Regions from separate parts of the Pseudomonas sivasensis genome, predicted to be linked through region 4. Evidence: predicted binding sites of a transcription regulator. Region 4 holds the regulator's gene; each other region holds the start of a gene.
What was found. Region 4 encodes FliA, which starts transcription of late flagellar genes. Its sites were predicted from a motif close to CTAAAGTTTNNNNNNNNNNNGCCGNTAA; they were not measured.

Region 1: the regulator FliA is predicted to act here: its motif matches at 1,917-1,944, upstream of LRO94_RS27935 (methyl-accepting chemotaxis protein).
Region 2: the regulator FliA is predicted to act here: its motif matches at 1,724-1,751, upstream of LRO94_RS17015 (methyl-accepting chemotaxis protein).
Region 3: the regulator FliA is predicted to act here: its motif matches at 1,950-1,977, upstream of flgM (flagellar biosynthesis anti-sigma factor FlgM).

Annotation. Positions count from the first base shown of each region.
Region 1 covers NZ_CP090029.1:3,248,069-3,253,046, forward strand. Annotated here, with positions in the region: gene LRO94_RS14570 (peptidase U32 family protein) at 1-1,354, opposite strand, end outside; gene LRO94_RS14575 (RidA family protein) at 1,425-1,805, opposite strand; gene LRO94_RS27935 (methyl-accepting chemotaxis protein) at 1,985-3,340, shown strand; gene LRO94_RS14590 (GlxA family transcriptional regulator) at 3,525-4,634, opposite strand; gene LRO94_RS14595 (ABC transporter substrate-binding protein) at 4,667-4,978, shown strand, end outside.
Region 2 covers NZ_CP090029.1:3,804,217-3,809,194, reverse strand. Annotated here, with positions in the region: gene LRO94_RS17025 (hypothetical protein) at 477-1,226, shown strand; gene LRO94_RS17020 (hypothetical protein) at 1,399-1,668, shown strand; gene LRO94_RS17015 (methyl-accepting chemotaxis protein) at 1,779-3,092, shown strand; gene LRO94_RS17010 (GAF domain-containing protein) at 3,110-3,616, shown strand; gene LRO94_RS17005 (hypothetical protein) at 3,899-4,402, shown strand; gene LRO94_RS17000 (helix-turn-helix domain-containing protein) at 4,452-4,978, opposite strand, start outside.
Region 3 covers NZ_CP090029.1:4,831,592-4,836,569, reverse strand. Annotated here, with positions in the region: gene LRO94_RS21835 (MFS transporter) at 1-169, shown strand, start outside; gene LRO94_RS21830 (flagellar brake protein) at 230-979, opposite strand; gene LRO94_RS21825 (flagella synthesis protein FlgN) at 1,076-1,546, opposite strand; gene flgM (flagellar biosynthesis anti-sigma factor FlgM) at 1,595-1,912, opposite strand; gene flgA (flagellar basal body P-ring formation chaperone FlgA) at 2,054-2,818, opposite strand; gene LRO94_RS21810 (chemotaxis protein CheV) at 2,899-3,831, shown strand; gene cheR (protein-glutamate O-methyltransferase CheR) at 3,876-4,703, shown strand.
Region 4 covers NZ_CP090029.1:4,501,373-4,506,350, forward strand. Annotated here, with positions in the region: gene LRO94_RS20245 (chemotaxis protein CheA) at 1-506, opposite strand, end outside; gene LRO94_RS20250 (protein phosphatase CheZ) at 518-1,306, opposite strand; gene LRO94_RS20255 (chemotaxis response regulator CheY) at 1,325-1,699, opposite strand; gene fliA (RNA polymerase sigma factor FliA) at 1,870-2,610, opposite strand; gene fleN (flagellar synthesis regulator FleN) at 2,607-3,440, opposite strand; gene flhF (flagellar biosynthesis protein FlhF) at 3,547-4,863, opposite strand; gene flhA (flagellar biosynthesis protein FlhA) at 4,876-4,978, opposite strand, start outside.

The sequences.
Region 1 (4,978 bases), 1.3 Mb from region 4:
ACGGGCCGGGCAGGGTGACGCTGGCGCTGATGCCTTCTTCACTGGTAGCTGTGATTTCCAGCTGGTCTTCACGCAGGCGCGCGACCCACGACAGGCCGATACGGCGCTCCGCCGAGGTCTTGAGCAGCGCTTGTTGCCAGTTATGGTCCAGGTTGCGGTTCAGCGGATGGTGCGGGCGCAACTGGTGCAGACCGGCCGGCATTTCGTTCGGCTCGACGCGGTAGCGATAGCGCTTCTGGCCGTCTTCCTCGAACTCGCCCTTGGGTTCGGCGATGTTGGCGCGAAAACCCACCACTTCGCGTTTGACCAGCACGTTCAGCCCGTCACCGTTGGACAACGGCTCATGGGTGACCACTTGCAGATCGCGCTTGCCGGCTTTTTCCACCGTACCGACCGGCAGGCCGGTGAAGGTCGGCGTGTCGAAGGCGCCGATGTCGATCTTGCGGTCGCTGACGAAATAGTCGGTGCTGCCACGGTGGAAGGTTTTTTCCGGGTCAGGCAGGAAAAAGTGCACGGTGCGGCCGCTGGAAGCGCGGGCCAGGTCTGTGCGGTCTTCAAGCACGTCGTCGAGGCGCTGGCGGTAATAGGCGGTGATGTTCTTCACATAGCCCATGTCCTTGTAGCGGCCTTCGATCTTGAACGAACGCACACCGGCTTCGACGAGGGCGCGGATGTTGGCGCTCTGGTTGTTGTCTTTCATCGACAGCAGGTGCTTTTCAAAGGCCACGACGCGGCCCTGATCGTCTTTCAAGGTGTACGGCAGGCGGCAAGCCTGGGAGCAATCGCCACGGTTGGCGCTGCGGCCATTTTGCGCGTGGGAGATGTTGCACTGCCCGGAGAACGCCACGCACAGGGCGCCATGGATAAAGAACTCGATGGCGGCATCAGTCTCGTCGGCGATGGCGCGGATTTCTTGCAGGTTCAGCTCACGGGCCAAGACCAACTGCGAGAAACCGGCCTGGTCGAGAAACTTCGCGCGGGCCAGGGTGCGGATATCGGTTTGGGTGCTGGCGTGCAGCTCGATGGGCGGAATATCCAGCTCCATCACACCCAGGTCTTGCACGATCAACGCGTCAACACCGGCGTCGTAGAGCTGATGGATCAGCTTGCGCGCGGGTTCCAGTTCGTTGTCATGCAAGATCGTGTTGATCGTGGTGAAGACACGCGCATGGTAACGGTGGGCGAACTCTACCAACTGAGCGATATCGCTCACGTCATTACACGCGTTATGACGGGCGCCGAAACTTGGGCCGCCGATGTAGATGGCGTCGGCGCCATGCAGGATCGCCTCCCGCGCGATGGCGACATCGCGGGCAGGGCTGAGCAATTCCAGGTGATGCTTGGGCATGGACATAGTTTTTTTAGTCAGGCTTGTCACGGTTGAGGCGCGCATTGTAGCTGTGAAATGCCTGACCGGCATCAACTCAGGCCTGGGCGGCCATCGCGGTCACTTCCACGCGCATGCCTTCTACCGCCAATGCAGCAACGCCAACCGCCGCACGCACGGGCCAGGGCTTGGCAAAGAAGCGTTTGTAGACTTCATTAAAGGCCGCACGATCGGCCATATCCGTCAGATAAATGGTCAGGTGCATTACCCGATCCATGGAGCTGCCGGCCTTTTCCAGCGCGACTTTCAGCGCTTGCAGGGTGCATTCGCATTGCAGGGAGATATCGCCCAGCTCCAGGCTGCCGTCGGCGCGGGTCGGGATCTGGGTGGAGACCAGGATACCGTTGAAGCCAATTACGTCGGATGAGATGGAGTCAGCATCAGGATCGGGGGTGTAGGACAGGTCGTGGTTGGCCATGGGCGCCTCTCGTTGGCAGGTTGCAAAGGCGCCCATGGTCCCCGAAAACAGCCGCGCGGGCAAACCGCAATGCGCGGCTTTTTGACGCCAGAAAATAAACATTAAAACCGCGTAAAGTCGCGTATTCAGCCGCCGATAGCCAGTTACAGACAGCTTCTTCGCACGGTTGAGGGTACGTCATGTTCAATAAAGCAGTTAAAACAGAACTGGCGGCCAGGACGGCCGAAGTCACCGAATACAAAGGACTGTTTACTGCACTCGAACGCTCCATGGCCGTGGTCGAATTTGACCTCAATGGCAAGGTGTTGAGTGCTAACGACAACTTCCTGAGGACGCTGGGTTACAGCCGTGAGCAACTGCTCGGCAAATCCCATCGTGATTTCTGCTTGCCAGCGCTGACCAGCAGCTCGGCCTATGGCCAGTTCTGGGCTGACCTCAAGGCCGGAAAGTTCGTGTCAGGTACGTTTAAGCGGGTGGACTCCCAAGGCAGGACTATCTGGCTTGAGGCCAGCTACAACCCGGTGCTGGATGAGCGTGGCCAGGTGTTGAAAGTGGTCAAGTACGCGTTGGACGTCACTGCCAAGGTTGAACAGGAAGCCGCTACGCGCAGCAAACTGACGGCGTTGGACCGGGCAATGGCCGTTATCGAATTCGATTTGAACGGGCAGGTACTGGACGCCAACGACAACTTCCAGAACGTCATGGGGTATTCGTTGGCCGAGCTTAAAGGCAAACACCACCGCCTGTTTTGCGAACCGGCCCTGATCAACAGCCATGAGTACGCGGACTTTTGGCGGCGCTTGAACAATGGCGAATTCTTCACCGGGCAATTCAAACGCCTTGGTAAACATGGCCGGGTCGTGTGGCTCGAAGCGAGTTACAACCCGGTCTACGACGGCGACGGCAAGCTGATCAAGATCGTCAAGTTCGCCAGCGACATCACCGAACGTGTAGAGAAGTTCGAAGAAGACTCCCGTGGCGCCTCCCGTGCTTACCACATCTCGTCCGAGACCGAACGGTTTGCCGAGCACGGCACCCAGGTTATCCAGGAAACCGCCACGGAGATGCGCCGGATTGCCGAAAACATCGGCTCATCCGCGCGCCTGGTCGGGCAGTTGGGCGATCGTTCCGAGCAAATTACCGCCATCGTCAACACCATTCGCGGCATCGCCGACCAGACCAACCTGCTGGCGCTCAACGCCGCCATCGAGGCCGCAAGGGCCGGCGACCAAGGCCGTGGCTTTGCGGTGGTGGCCGATGAGGTCAGGCAACTGGCCGGGCGTACCAGTCGCTCCACAGCGGAAATCGCCGAGATGATCGGCATGATCCTCTCGGAAACCCGCGACGCGGTGACCAGCATGAACGCCACCCAGGAAGGCGCACAACGCGGCGTCCAGTTGGCGGACCAGGCGGGTTCGGTGATCTTGCAGATTCGCACCAGCACCAGCGATGCGGTGCAGGCGGTGAGTATGTTTGCGTCGAAGCTGGATGAGTCGGAGGTGATTCCCAAGACTGCCATAGGTTGGGTTGGCTAATCGCTGGCTTGCTGTTGATCTTGGTATCAGGCTTGCTTTTGGGGGCTCTTTTCCAAAAGTGAGCCGCCGTTACCTAGATAGTGGATAGGTACACCGAACGGCCGCTATCGCGGGCAAGCCAGCGCTCACGTTTTACGGCGGATTTTTTTGTGGGGGCGTCCTTGAGCGCTGGGCTTAGCTGAACTCAATGCGCCAAACCCTGCAGCGCGATCCCCATCGGAAACGGTGCCTGGCGGGTTGCTGCCTTCATTTGGTTGCGATAACCCAGCGGGCTGGTGCCCAGTTGTTTTTGGAAGGCACGCCGCATGCGCTCTTCACGGCCGAAACCAACCGTTTGCGCGATCCGCTTGATGGGTTCACTCGTGGTGGCCAACACCCGGCAGGCGGCTTCCAAGCGCAAACTCTCCACCGCCTGTGCGGGCGTATCGCCCGTGGCGGCGACATAGGCTCGCGCAAAGTGACGCGGGCTCATGCCGAATTGCTCGGCCAAGCGCTCCACGCGTAGATCACCGTTCAAGTTGCCCGCAATCCACGCATGCAAGCGCGCCAGGCGTACATCGGGATCAGTGCGCAGAGCGGTGGACTGGGCTTTGAGCGAAGCGCTCAACTGCGGTTGCTCGGCCGAGCGCCACAGGAACACGGTGAAATAGCGCGCCAATGACAGCGCCGCGTCGGCCCCCAGATCCTGCTCGACCAGTCCCAACGCCAAGTCGATGCCTGCGGTGGCGCCGCCGCACGTCCACAGGTTGCGGTCATGCAGGTACAACGCGTCGGTCTGGCAGATGACCTTGGGGTAACGCGCCTGCAATGCTTCGGCGAACTTCCAGTGGGTCACTACGTTGCGCCCATCGAGCAAACCGGCGGCGGCCAATGCGAAGGCGCCGGTGCCGATTGAACAGAGGCGACGGATCGCCGGGGCGCGGCCGCGCAGCCAGGCGCAGGCATGCTCGTTGGCTTCCAGGGCGTCCATGCCGGGGCCGCCCGCGACGATCAGCGTATCAATGTCGGGCGCTTGTTGATCAATTTGTTCCAGTGACTGGGTGCTGGCGCTGATCCCCGACACCGAGCTGACCTGGCCTCCAAACGGTGAGGCAAGCAGCAACCGATACGGCGCCTGTGTGGCAAACGCGCCGCCCAGCAGGCGTGGAATCGCGGCAAACACCTCCAGCGGTCCAGCGGCGTTGAGCAGCAGCAAGTCATCGAACGCTAGCACCACCACCGTACGCACAGCGATGCCCGACGTGGCAGTAAAGGAGGGGTGTTTGGCATGGAGCGGCACGGCGAGCCTCGACATACTGGATTCAACGCAAAAATGAGGGAAAGACAATGACGTTAAAACCGGGTGCTGCCAAGTACGCTGTACGACAACGCTTGGTCGGGCTGGTGTGCTGGGCTGCGTTGTTGATCGCGCAACCGGTGTCGGCTGCGCTGCATGTGGGTGACCAAAGCGGTTTGACCCAAGCCATGCTGCACGCGGCGGGGGAGGATGCGGGGCTGTCGGGAACGTTGGTGTGGCATCCATTCACCGCAGGTACCACGCTGCTGGAAGCCCTGAGCGCCGGAGCCATCGACCTGGGTGTGGTCGGCAACGCGCCGCCGGTTTTTGCCCAGGCTGGCGGTTTTGATGTCCGCATCATT
Region 2 (4,978 bases), 700 kb from region 4:
AAGATTCATACGAAAGCCCCGCAATGCGGGGCTTTTTTGGTTTTGGGATTTTGGAGTCAGGTGGGCAATACCTCTCACTGCCACACCCGCAGCCACTGTTAAAGGCAGTTTCTCATCTCAATCAGCAGAAAAGCTGAGCCACCGAAAGCAGGCAAATCATCTGGGCAAACATCTGTGCTCGAATTGGATGCTTCATCGCCGTCACCTCGTAGGCAGTTGCTGGTGGTAGTGCCGTAGGCAATGTACATATATGCGCCAGAACGCTCGAAAATGGAAATGCAACCCTGGCTCGCCAACAACACATTCAACTGCTTCCAGAAGTATAGACCCTGCGACGAATTCGTCACGAAGCGCTCTGGCACACACTTCGAACACAATCTGCCGATATCGGTCGCACTTTTTTTGATTTCTCGGCTCTATCCTTGTCCCAGCCCCGCCGATTCCCCGCGAGGGCAGTAGAACAAGATCGGGTGCCGATGGATCGTACGTTTCCTCTTTCAATCATTCGTCGCCTACGCCGGCCACTGCTGTTGGTTGCGATGTTTGTACTCGGCGCCACTGGTTGCACCCAGCAACAGGGGCAGGACATTGCCAAGCAGTTCAGCAATGGAAAGCCCGATGAGTTCTTTCAAACCAGTGTCGATCGTATGGCGACCCTGGGCATGCGTGACAACCTGCAAAGTTTGTATTTACTGATGAGCAAGCTCTATCTGCGCAATCCCAGCCAGTGGCGACAGTCGGGTTACCCGGATGCGGTGAGTGCCGAGCGAGAGATTCGCCAGGCGATTGAGCAGCGACGACCGCTGCCCGCCCTGGGCGAGCGTCGCGATCTGGTCGCCTTGAGCTACTCCTTGAGCCCAGAGTTTCAGGGCGATCGAGTCGGTGCGTTTATCTATGCGATCGGCAGCATGCTGGTGACAGCCCATGGTGGGCGCACCGAGTTCTACATAACCGACTCGATCAATCCACAGTTTGTCAGCAATGCCGCGCGCAATATCGAGAAGGCCACATGGCTGCTCAGCAAGCGCCAGGATGCGAATGGCGTGTTGCTGTTGTTTTCCAATGAGATATCGGAGGAGGGCAGCAACCTTAGTTTTGCGGTGGAGTTTGGCAAGATCGTGGCGCGCCTCGATCTGCTGACACAGATGCTTGATGAACGATACCGGCGTATAGGTCTCAACTATGCGCAAAGCTTATTGCTGATGAATTTCCTGCCAGTACAGTGAGCTGCCGGCAGGCAACGCGGTAGCGTCAGCCCGATATGCACTACCCTAATCCTCGTGCAGGTAAGGTCTTTCTCTTTTGGCTGTAGGAAACAGCCTATCTTGCACCCCCGTGCTTGAAACACCCCGACGTCGGCAATAGCCTCGGACTTTTCCGAAAAAGTGAGGCCCTACCTTGGGGAAGCGAAAAACGGTGTGGCCGACGGACCGCGAGATACGCCTGCGCTTTATCCTCTTTGCGGTGATCAACGCCGCGAGTATCGAGGGAGTTTCCGCCGAGTTGTTATTGCCTGCGCACAAACTGCTGCGTGACTCACCCACCGAAGCGCAGTTGATCGAGGCCCTTCGGGAAATACTGGCGGCTGATGAGATGTACGGGTTCAGGTTTGCGGTGGGATCCGAGGCAGACGATCTGATGCAGGCACTGGATAAGCCCGGCGATTAATCCATCTTCGTTGAGCGGAACAACTGAGGGGCAAGTGACTATTCGTCGGCCTATGCTTAAGCCGTAGGCCGCATGGCCGATGCAGTGATGACTACCCCAGGGACGCCGCCATGTTTAATCGCCGTTTGAAGAAGGATCTGCAGGACCGGGACGACGAGCTTTTCCAGTTACGACAGCTTGTTGCGCAGTATGACCGTGGCATGCTCTCCATATGCCTGGATGCTGACTTGCGGCTTACGGCCGTCAACGAGGATTTTGCCCGGGCTTTGGGCTACTCCCGCGAACAGTTGCAGGGTCGACTCCTGAGTGAAATTGTTCCGCCTTACGTCATGGATTTACCCTGTTTTCGTGACTTCAACGCAGCAATCGCCCGTTCAGAGCCGGTGAGTGACGATTACCGCTTCCTGCGCAGTGACGCCAGCCTGGCGTGGATCAACCTGACATGGTGCCCGATCAGAGGGCGTGACGGCCGGCTGTCGCAGATCCAGGGCTACGGCACCGAAGTCAGTCGCGCCATTGAGCAAGCCAAAGAAAACGAAGCGTTTATCAACGCGTTGATACGTTCGACGGCCGTCATCCAGTTCCGACTGGACGGAACGGTGGTCACCGCCAATACCCAGTTCCTCGACGCCATGGGCTACACGCTCGATCAGATCGTCGGCAAAAAACACAGTATGTTCTGCACCACGCAGGAGGCCGCTTCGAGCGGTTACGCCGCGTTCTGGCAAACCCTCAATCGCGGCGAATTTGTCGCCAGCCGCTTCAAACGCGTGGACAGCCGTGGCAACGAGGTGTGGCTCGAAGCTACCTACAACCCGGTGCACGATGCGGAAGGCAAGCTGTGCAAAGTGGTCAAGTTTGCCAGCGTGGTCACCGACCAGGTCTTGCGCGAGTCCGAGGTCAAGGCCGCCGCCGGCGTGGCCTACGAGGTGTCGCTGCAAACCGATGTCACGGCCGAACGTGGCGCCGCGGTGGTGCAGAACACTGTACAGACCATGCAAAACATTGCTCTGCAAATGCAATCCGCCACCGGGAGCATTGAGGCGTTGGGCAAACAATCGTTGCTGATCAGCGCGATTGTGCAGACCATCGGGGGCATCGCCGCGCAAACCAATCTGCTCGCGCTCAATGCCGCAATTGAGGCCGCCCGAGCGGGTGAACAGGGCCGTGGATTTGCGGTCGTAGCTGATGAGGTAAGGCAATTGGCCAGCCGTACCAGCACTGCAACCGAAGAGATCGTCAGCGTGGTCCAGCAGAACCAGCGCCTCGCCGACGAAGCCATCACAGAAATGTTCAGCAGTCGCGAGCAAGCTGAGCAAGGCCTGACACTGGCCAACCAGGCTGGCGCCGTCATCACCGAGATCCAGGGTGGCGCCAAGCAGGTGGTGAACGCGGTGGGGCGTTTTGCGAATGAGCTGCAATAGCCCAGGTATAGGGCTGCTTGGTTTTATTTGAGAATCAGGAGAGCGCTATCAAACCTTTAACCTCTGAAGAACTGGCGGTCATCGCCGAGATAGAAACGGCGTCCAATATTCTGCGGCTGACTACACGCCTGACGGATATGCGCTTCTCGGCGATCTCGAAAATGACCGATACCCATTGGGTGGCATGTGCGGTGTACGACGAGCTGCATTTCGGCGTGGAGGTCGGCTATGAATTGCAGCTTGAAGCCACGCTGTGCAACGGTCTGCGTGCTAATCCCACCCCCATCATCATCGAACACGCCAGCAAGGATCCGGTTTTCTGGCAAAACCCATTGCCCAGGGAGCATGGCTTCGAAAGCTATATCTCACTGCCGATTGTCTTCTCCGATGGCAGCGTCTTCGGCACCCTATGCGCTTTGGACGTACTCCCCAAAAAACTGGAAAACCCGCAAATGATCGAGATACTCACCATCTTCACTCGCCTGATCAGCACCACGCTGGAATTGCAGTACAGCCGGACCTGATGCTGATGTTTCTGAGCCAGCGTTAGATCGTTTATTTCCTTAAGGTTGGTGGGTATTCCTGGTTCGAATATCCATCACATCGATTACGCTGTTTTGATTTACAAAACCGTTGTTATCACAGCGCAATCCCGGTCATCACATTACGTTTCGCTGTTGCGGTTGACTAAGCGGGCTGCGCAACACCCATTCCCGCTGCTCTGCCGTCGTCTTGTGCAGCGCTCCGGCATCACTAGAATCGGCGCCAGAACTTAGCCATTTCCTGTCGATTACGGAGTTTCGAACATGATGAACGCAATGCAGATGCCGATGAACACCGCCATGCCAATGATGCCGATGATGGGCATGCCGATGATGATGGCCACCATGAAGTGCGAAATGGCCGGTGACGCGATGATGTGCACCATGAAGCCTGCCGCCGGCATGGACATGGCTCAGTTCAAGACCAACGCCGAGATGATGGCGATGATGATGAACTGTGGCATGCCGATGATGATGCAGTGCGCCAATATGTCGATGATGTGCCTGTCGGCCGACGCCATGGCCATGATGGCGAGCATGAATATGCCGATGATGATGCCGATGGGCATGTCGATGCCGATGATGAAGTGCGTGATGGAATGCACGATGCAGGCCGATGGCATGCTGTGCAAAATGATGCCGATGCCGGGCATGAGCATGGCCATGATGGACAACTGCTGCATGCTCATGAACAAGTTGATGAGCGATTGCGCCATGCCGATGATGATGAGCTGCAACGGCATGCCAATGATGTGCTGCACCTGCTGACAGGTCCCGCGCAACCAAAAACGCCCCGAATAGTCGGGGCGTTTTGCATTCAGTCCAACCGTTCTGGGTAGGTGATCACCAGGAACGCCACCGCCTCGCTGTCCGCCGGGTTGCGGTAGCGGTGGGGCTGGTCGGCGTAGAACAGGATCGAATCGCCGGTAGACAGCAAGTAGCGCTCTTCATTGACGCTGACTTCCAATACGCCCTGGGCGACCACCAGGTTTTCCTGGATGCCTGGGCCATGGCCTGCGGACACTTCCTCACCCAGAGCGCGCAGGCGGATCTCGTAGAACTCCGACTGGCGCGCCGTATCGTAGGGGAACAACGCTCGACTGATAAACGCCCCATCGGCACTCACCAGGCGTTTGCTCTGTTGCGCCGGCAACACCTCGACCCCTTCGAATGCGCGGTCTTCCAGGAACGCCGCCACCGACACTTTCAATCCTTTGGCAATCTTGCACAGCACCTTGATCGACGGCACGCTGCGCCCGGATTCGATCTGCGCCAGCATCGCCCGGCTCACGCCACAGGCACGGGCCAGTCCGTCCAGTGACAAGTGGCGCTTGCTGCGCAGGC
Region 3 (4,978 bases), 330 kb from region 4:
CGATGAGCAAGTGGTGCAGGAGCAGATGCAGAATGTCCCTGATCCTAGTCCTGAGCCTGAGCCGGAAACTGATCCCCAGGCGCCAGTAGATGAGCCAGCCTTTGTCGGGCCGCCGGAACCTCTGGGGCCGGAAGAGCATCCGCATGACTTGAGCAGGGCGCGCCCCTGAAAGTAAAAACGGGCAGATCCCCAAAGGATCTGCCCGTTTTTTTGCCGTAATCTTTAATGATTAAAAATCGTCGTCCTTGTCGAAGCGCCGCGCTTCTCGCTGCAGTTGATACACAAAACGTTCGACTTGGCGCTGCACCAGGCCACTCATGTTGTGGAAGCGCACGCCGGCAAAGGTGGTGTTTATCTTCTCTTCGAAGTGCAGGTAACGCAGCTCGACCGAAGTGGTCATGCTGCCAAACGGCAGGGCGGCGATAAAGCGGTCGTATACCTGGCCCAGTTGCAAGCGTTCGGAGATGTCGCCTTCAAAGCGCAGTTTGCAGCCGGTGGCGGAGATATCGAGCAATTTGCCGTTGACAGGCGCCTTGAGTTTTTCGCCGCCGAGCTCGATGTTCACCAGTTGTGCCAGCTTCAGCGCGGCGCGAAATGCATTGCGGCGCTGATGGTAGACCACCTCGTCCGGCAGGCTGCCGGTGTAGATACGGTGGCCATCTTTTTCGCTGATTTTGAGGTTGCCGGTGCTTTCCCAGGCGACGCGCACGCCGTCGTGGAAGCCTTCGATACGGAAGGGTTCGCCGTTTTCGAGGTGGCGTTCGCCATCACGGGGGATCATTTCGTCCAGCGCCAGCGTGCTGCTGTCACGGTTAACGTCCACCAGATAGCTCTGGAAGCGCTGGCTGCGCTCATGGAAGGTGATGATCAGCGGGTCATGGCTGTCTTGCAGCATCCGCAAGGTGCCTGCGATTTCCAGAGGCGTGGTGAGCACCTTGGGTGGCTGCGGCGCATCTTCCGCATTAAGGGCGTTGAACACGGTTCTTCCATCTCCAGACAAAATACGACTACACGCAAGAACCGGCATTTTGCCAGCATGTGGCGCGCCTTGGATAGGGCGCACAGTAAACTGGCGTCAGGCTTGGCTGCGGGTGCTTGGCTTGACCAGGCGCGAGGTTGATCCCTGGGCGTTATACAGTGCCGGCGGCTCTCCGCCGTGGAGTATGCGCAACTGGTTGGCGGTCGTGGCTTGCTGAAGCTGGATCGACTGACCGTTAAGCAGGTTGGCTTCCTGGCACTGGGCGAGCAATTGGTTGAGTTCTTTGCTCTGGCTCAAGAGCTGATCGCCGACCGAGGAGTGGCTGGCCAGCTGCGCCAAGCCGTCGTGGTCTGCCGGCAGGCCAAGGCTGATCAGGATCTGGCTGCGTTTTTTGCCGTGCTGTTCCAAGAGGACAATCAGCGACTGTTTGCGGGCCAGAATTTCTTCCAGCAACGGCATATCCCGGCCGTAAAGGGCCAGTGATTCCTCTCTTAGCAGCTCCAGCAATTGTTGCGTCGGCGCTAGATCATCAATGATCAGTTGCAGCAAATGTTCGTCGTGATGCATGGCTGGCCTTGGGTTTTAAGCGTCCAAAAGCCCTGCGCAGGCCTTTGCCTAGCGCTCGGCTTCGAAATTAAGCAGCTTGCTGGCTACACGGTTGCTGTCGACTTTATAGCTGCCATCGGCGATTGCCTGTTTCAATTCGGCCACACGGGCTTTATTGACCACGGGTTGATCGCGCAGCGAGTCAGTGACCTTCTGCAACTGTTGAGCCTCATTGCTCAGGTGTACGGATTCCCCGCTCTGGCTGGCCTGTTCTGCCTTGACGGGCAGCGCCGGGGCCTTGGCTTCTACGCTGTCCTTGGTGCTGGTGGTGCGCGTAGTGCCTGACGTCGTCGGGGCGTTATTCAAACGGCTGAAATCGATGACCATGATAAAAAAACCTCTGGGTATTTGGACGCTTGCCATGTTTTCGGCCATACCCGGACAAACTTTAGGCGCGAATGACAATAAATCTCCGCACGGGACTTCTCGTGCACAGTGTAGGAAAACCCAGCGTCCTGTACCAGTAATCTATAAAGCGACCTCGACTTGCCCTGGGGCTGTCACCCGCGCCTTGATCACGCGGTTGGAGTTGAGGTTCTTGACTCGAATCTGTTCGCTCATGCCGCCGTTGGACAGTGCTTCGCCAGGCATTTTCACATTCAATCCTCCGCTGCTCGCGGAAATCACCACCTGATCGCCCTTGCGAATGACCTCGGCCTGTTCCAGATGCACCAGCGTAATCACCTGATCGGTGACCACTGGTCGGGTCAATTTCTGCCCGATGGCCTGGTCCACTGATGTGAGATAGCCCTGGTTGATCAGGCTGATGTCGCGTTCACGCAGCACAACGTCTTCAAAACCAATGATGCCGGTGCGTTTCAGCGGTCGGGCCACCACCACTACATCGCGGAATAGCTTGACCTGTGCCGGCACAAACACCGTCCAGGGCGAGGCGCCATCGCAGCGCACCCGCACCGTCACGCGGCCGATAGGCTGAGCGGGGCTTTCCAGGGTCGCTGTCAATTCCTTGTCGCACATAGGCATGCGCAGGCGCGGGTCCAACTGGTTGACCTGGATTTCATAACGGCCCGGTGTCTGGGTGGTCGCCAGATAATCTTCTACAGTGAACTCAAGAAAGCCCTGAGTGACGCCGATAAGTAGATCAGGCAAGGTGACGTTATCTGCGCGGGCCGTGGCGCCGAGGCAGGAAGCAAGCAATGCCACCGAGGCGCAGAGCAATCTGCGGTACTGTGGGAATCGAAGGCGTCGGGAAACTGTCGTTTTAATATCCATGGCCAATAAATAGCAAAGCTCGTGCCGTTTAGTGTTGGGTGCGCGTCGCACCTTCAAGGTTTTAGCGTAGGAGTCTGGGCATGGCAGGAGTAATGGATTCAGTAAACCAGCGCACACAGCTGGTAGGGCAGAATCGCCTGGAGTTGTTGCTTTTTCGCCTGGATGGCAAACAGCTGTACGGCATCAATGTGTTCAAGGTGCGGGAAGTGCTGCAATGTCCCAAGCTGACGATCATGCCCAAGTCCAGCCCTGTGGTGTGTGGCGTAGCCAACATCCGTGGCGCGACCATCCCGATTCTTGACCTGGCCCTGGCCACCGGTTCGGCTGGCCTGCAGGACCGCGAGAACCCGTTCGTAATCATCACCGAGTACAACACCAAGACCCAGGGTTTCCTGGTTCGCTCGGTGGAGCGCATCGTCAACATGAACTGGGAAGAGATTCATCCGCCGCCCAAGGGCACTGGCCGCGACCACTACCTCACGGCAGTGACGCGGGTCGATAACCAGTTGGTGGAAATCATCGACGTGGAGAAGATCCTCGCCGAAGTTGCGCCGACCTCGGAATCGATTTCCGTGGGCGTGGTGGATGCCGAAACGGCGCATAAGGCGGTCTCGCTGCGTGTGCTCACGGTGGATGACTCCTCGGTGGCACGCAAGCAGGTGACCCGTTGCCTGCAAACCGTCGGCGTGGAAGTCGTGGCGCTTAATGATGGTCGCCAGGCGCTGGATTACCTGCGCAAGCTGGTGGATGAAGGCAAGAAACCGGAAGAAGAATTCTTGATGATGATCTCCGACATCGAGATGCCGGAAATGGACGGCTACACCCTCACGGCTGAGATACGCAGCGATCCACGCATGCAAAAATTGCATATCATCCTGCATACTTCGTTGTCGGGCGTATTCAATCAGGCGATGGTCAAGAAGGTCGGTGCCGATGACTTCCTGGCCAAATTCCGTCCTGATGACCTGGCATCCCGGGTAGTCGACCGGATCAAGGCAGCAGATCACAGCTAAGGGCTTGTTGCCCTGGCGGTCTTACGATTTTAGAGGCGGTATCAGTGTCTACGGGTAATTTGGATTTTGAACAGTTCCGGGTCTTCCTGGAAAAAGCCTGTGGCATATTGCTCGGTGAAAACAAGCAATACCTGGTATCCAGCCGTCTTAACAAACTGATGGAGCAGCAGGGCATCAAGTCCCTGGGCGAGTTGGTTCAACGGATCCAGGGGCAGCCGCGCAGTGGTCTCAAAGAAATGGTGGTCGATGCCATGACCACCAACGAAACCCTTTGGTTTCGTGATACCTACCCCTTTGAAGTGCTCAAGAGCAAAGTGCTGCCGGAGGCTATCAAGGCCAGCCCGGGCCAGCGTCTGCGTATCTGGTCGGCAGCCTGCTCCTCGGGGCAGGAACCGTACTCTATCTCGATGTCCATTGATGAGTTCGAACGGACAAACATGGGTCAGTTGAAGGCCGGGGCACAAATTGTTGCCACTGACCTGTCCGGCACCATGCTCACTAATTGCAAGACCGGCGAGTACGACAGCCTGGCTCTGGGACGTGGTTTGTCACAGGAACGCCTGCAACGTTACTTCGACCCGAAAGGGGCGGGGCGTTGGGCGATCAAGGCGCCAATCAAGAGCCGCGTTGAGTTCCGCTCGTTCAACCTGCTTGATAGCTACGCCAGCCTTGGCAAGTTCGACATGGTATTTTGCCGCAACGTGCTGATCTACTTTTCGGCCGAAGTGAAGAAAGACATCCTCTTGCGCATCCACGGCACCCTCAAGCGTGGCGGTTACTTGTTCCTCGGTGCTTCCGAGGCGCTCAATGGCCTGCCGGATCATTTCCAGATGGTGCAGTGCAGCCCTGGGATCATCTACCAGGCCAAGTAATAAAGCGTACGCGGTCAAGAATGTGGAAGGGGGCTTGCCCCCGATAACGGTGGTTCAGTTGATGCATCTATCACTGATACACCGCTATCGGGGGCAAGCCCCCTCCCACATTTTTTTTGTGCGGCAATCCTCAGGATAGCGGCAAGCCGGATTGCCGCTTTACTGGCGCTACGCGGAGACCCGTTGCCGCTTTTCTGGCATTGCCGCCGGCAATATCCCCGTAAACCCTTGATTCATGGGCTTTTCAGAAACTGGCATGCGCTTTGCTATAACCC
Region 4 (4,978 bases):
GCCTTGACGGCACTGAGGGAGTTGAGCAGTTGTTCGAACTCGTTGTCCGTCACATCCGCTTCAGGCTCCGCCACCGGCTCAGGCGCGGCCTCAACCACCGGCGCTGCCGTGGTGTCGGCTGGCTCTGCATAGCGCGCCAGGGCGGCCAGCAGTTCCGGGGTGGCCGCCGTGATCGGGGCACGTTCGCGAACTTCGCTGAACATGCCGTTGACCGCATCCAGTGCTTCGAGAATCACGTCCATCAATTCCGAATCAACGTGACGCTCACCCTTGCGCAGGATGTCGAAAACGTTCTCGGCGATGTGGCAGCACTCCACCAGCTCATGGAGCTGGAGGAAGCCGGCGCCCCCTTTTACAGTATGAAAACCGCGAAAAATTGCATTGAGCAGGTTCGCATCATCCGGTCGGCTTTCCAGCTCGACCAGTTGTTCGGACAGTTGCTCTAAAATTTCGCCGGCCTCTACAAGGAAATCCTGAAGGATCTCTTCATCGGCGCCGAAGCTCATGTGGGTGCTCCTTAGAAGCCTAAACTGGATAACAGGTCATCTACGTCATCCTGACCTGACACAACGTCTTCACGTTTATCGGCATGAATCTGCGGACCTTCACCCTTGGCGAGATGTTTTTGTGGATCTTTTTCAGAGAGGATCGCTTCGCGGTCATGTTCGATGCCGGCAAAACGGTCTACCTGGCCAGCCATGAGCACCAATTTGAGCAAATTGCTTTCCACTTCGGTAACCAACTGGGTTACACGTTTGATCACCTGACCGGTGAGGTCCTGGTAATCCTGGGCCAGCAGAATGTCATTGAGGTTGCTGGAAACCGTGCGGTTTTCCTGTTCGCTGCGCGACAGAAAACCGTCGACCCGACGGGCCAATTCACGAAACTCTTCGGCCCCGACTTCGCGACGCATGAAGCGGCCCCAGTCAACGCTGAGGGCCTGGGCTTCATTGGCCATGCCGTTGACCAGAGGCGTGGCATTTTCCACCAGGTCCATGGTGCGGTTAGCCGCGGCTTCGGTCAGCCTGACCACATAGGACAGGCGTTCGGTGGCATCAGTGATCTGCGAGATTTCTTCGGCCTGGGGCATGTGCGGGTCAATCTGAAAATTGACGATCGCACTGTGCAGCTCGCGTGTGAGCTTGCCCACTTCCTGGTACAGGCCGCGGTCACGGGTCTGGTTGAGCTCATGGATCAACTGCACCGCGTCGCCGAAGTGGCCTTTTTCAAGGCTGTCGACCAACTGGTGAGCATGCTTTTTCAGGGTCGACTCAAAGTCTCCCTGTGACGTTTCTTTATGCTCCATAGCTCCCCCGCGATGGCATTAGCCGTGGATGCGTTCAAAGATCTTTTCGATCTTCTCTTTCAAGGCCTGTGCAGTGAATGGCTTGACTACGTAACCGTTGACCCCGGCCTGGGCGGCTTCGATGATCTGTTCACGCTTGGCTTCGGCGGTCACCATCAACACGGGAAGGCTGCGCAGTTTTTCGTCGGCACGCACGTGGCGCAACAAGTCGATACCGGTCATGCCCGGCATGTTCCAGTCTGTTACCAGAAAGTCGATGCTCCCGCTGTTGAGGATCGGAATCGCCGTAAGGCCGTCATCCGCCTCGACCGTGTTTGTGAACCCAAGGTCACGCAACAGGTTTTTTATGATCCGCCGCATCGTTGAGAAGTCATCAACGATGAGGATTTTCATGTTCTTGTCCAATTCGACCTCCAAGCAGTCTTAAACGCGCCCAGCACCTGGACGCGCCATTTCAATCAACAGGCATTACACAAAAAGGACTGCCGGGGGCACCACGGATCGAACCCACGAAGGCCTATCACCTTCGCGGTATCGCTTTGCAATGCTCCCCACACTGCCTGTCAGCGCGCTCGCCACTCTCCCAAACGCCCCCGCAAGCGGGCTGCGCATTGGCTGTGCAACTGGCTGACACGCGATTCGCTGACCCCCAGGACCTCACCGATTTCCTTGAGGTTCAGCTCTTCGTCGTAATACAGCGCCAACACTAACCGCTCGCGCTCGGGCAAGTTGGCAATGGCGTCCGCCAATGCACCCTGGAAGCGTTCATCTTCCAGGTCGCGTGACGGTTCCATATGCGCGCTCGCGCCGTCCTCGTGCAGCCCTTCGTGTTCGCCGTCCTGCAACAGGTCGTCGAAACTGAACAGGCGGCTGCCCAAGGTATCGTTCAAAATCCCGTAATAATCGTCGAGACTCAATTGGAGTTCGGCCGCAACTTCATGATCTTTAGCGTCGCGACCGGTTTTTGCTTCAATTGCACGAATTGCGTCGCTGACCATGCGCGTATTTCGGTGCACCGAACGCGGCGCCCAATCACCTTTACGCACCTCATCAAGCATCGCGCCACGGATACGGATACCCGCATACGTCTCGAAACTCGCGCCTTTGCTGGCATCGTATTTGGTCGACACTTCGAGCAAGCCGATCATGCCGGCCTGGATCAGGTCCTCGACCTGCACGCTGGCGGGCAGGCGAGCCAGCAAGTGATAGGCGATACGCTTGACCAGCGGCGCATAGCGCTCAATCAACTCACCCTGACTGTCACGGGCAGATTTCTTGTAGGCGTTGTAGCCATTCGCTGTCATAGCACCGGTCCTGCGCTCGTCTGATGTACCAATCGCTCGACGAAAAACTCCAGATGCCCACGAGGGTTGGCGGGCAACGGCCAGGTATCGACCTTCTGGGCAATAGCCTTGAACGCCAATGCGCATTTGGAACGAGGGAACGCTTCGTAGACTGCACGCTGCTTTTGCACAGCCTTGCGCACGCACTCGTCGTAGGGAACTGCACCGACGTATTGTAAGGCGACATCGAGGAAGCGATCCGTGACCTTGGTCAACTTGGCGAACAGATTGCGCCCTTCCTGCGGACTCTGGGCCATGTTGGCCAGGACGCGGAAGCGGTTCATGCCGTAGTCACGGTTAAGCAGTTTGATCAGGGCGTAGGCGTCGGTGATCGAGGTGGGTTCATCGCAGACCACCAGCAGGACTTCCTGCGCGGCGCGCACAAAGCTGACCACGGACTCGCCGATCCCGGCGGCGGTGTCGATCACCAGCACGTCGAGGTTGTCGCCGATATCACTGAATGCCTGGATCAGGCCGGCATGCTGCGCCGGGCTCAGGTGCACCATGCTCTGGGTACCGGAGGCAGCCGGCACGATGCGGATCCCGCCAGGGCCCTGGAGCAGCACGTCGCGCAGCTCACAGCGCCCCTCGATCACATCGGCAAGGGTGTGTTTGGGCGTCAGTCCCAGCAGAACGTCGACGTTCGCCAGCCCCAGGTCAGCATCCAGCAGCATGACGCGACGGCCAAGCTCTGCCAGGGCCAGGGACAAATTCACTGACACGTTAGTCTTTCCGACGCCACCTTTGCCGCCGGTCACCGCGATCACCTGTACGGGATGCATGCTGCCCATTTTATTTCTTTACCTTGTCTTGCTTAGACGCAGGCTACATGGCTTGGCCGCGTGAATCGCTTGCAGACCATCAATGTAGGTACATTTCACGGTGTTCATCCTGACTTCAACCGACCCGTTTTGCCGGGTTGTGGTAGAGGTCGGCGAACATATCGGCCATCGCTTCCTCGCTAGGCTCTTCTTGCATTTGCACGCTGACGGCACGGCTGACCAACTGATGACGGCGCGGCAGATGAAGATCATCCGGGATCCGCGGCCCGTCGGTCAGGTAGGCAACCGGTAATTCATGACTGATAGCCAGGCTCAACACTTCACCCAGGCTGGCGGTCTCATCCAGTTTCGTGAGGATGCAACCGGCCAGGCCACAGCGTTTGTAGCTATGGTACGCAGCGGTAAGAACCTGTTTTTGGCTGGTGGTTGCAAGCACCAGGTAATTTTTCGACTTGATGCCACGCCCGGCCAGGGTTTCCAGTTGCATGCGCAACGCCGGGTCGCTGGCTTGCAAGCCGGCGGTGTCGATCAGCACCACGCGCTTGCGCAGCAGCGGATCGAGGGCGTTGGCCAGGGACTGGCCCGGGTCGACGTGGGTCACCGGTACATTGAGGATGCGGCCCAACGTCTTGAGCTGCTCCTGGGCGCCGATCCGGTAGCTGTCCATGCTCACCAGCGCGATATTATTCGCGCCGTACTTGAGCACATAACGCGCTGCCAGCTTGGCGAGGGTGGTGGTCTTGCCCATGCCGGCAGGGCCGACCATGGCGATCACACCGCCCTCTTCCAGGGGTTCGATTTCCGGGGTAGCGATCATCCGCGCCAGGTGGGCCAGCAACATGCGCCAGGCCTGGCGTGGTTCTTCGATTTCGGTGGTCAGGGCCAGCAGGTCGCGGGACAACGGGCCGGACAAGCCAATGCGTTGCAGGCGACGCCACAGGTTGGCCTGTTGCGGTTTGCTGCCTTGCAGCTGCGTCCAGGCCAGCGAGCCGAGCTGCACTTCCAGCAGTTCGCGCAGGCCGTTGAGCTCAAAGCGCATCGAGTCGAACACACGCTGGTCAACTGCGGCGGCCGGGGCTGGCGCGGCAGGACGCGGCGGCTCGACGAAGGTCGGCTCAACCAGTGGTTCGGCAGCGGTCAGCGGCAGCCCGGCGAACAACTGGCGATTGGTGGTGGTATCGCTGTCGCCACGCATGCTCAGCTCAGCCTGGGCCGAGACGATGCGCGAAGCGGTCTTGCGCAGCTCGTCTTCGAGCTCCATGTTCGGTACACGCGGCGCCAGCGCCGAGGGGGTGTAATCCAGGGCAGCCGTCAGCTCGACACCGCCGGCAATACGACGGTTACCGATAATCGCGGCGTCGGCGCCCAGCTCATCACGGACCAGTTTCATGGCCTGACGCATATCGGCGGCGAAAAAACGCTTAACTTGCATAACCCACTACCCTCAGCCGTTGGGCCCTACTGTCGCGACGATAGTCACTTGCTTGTTGTCAGGAATTTCCTGATAAGCCAAAACGTGCAAATTCGGTACTGCCAAGCGTCCAAAC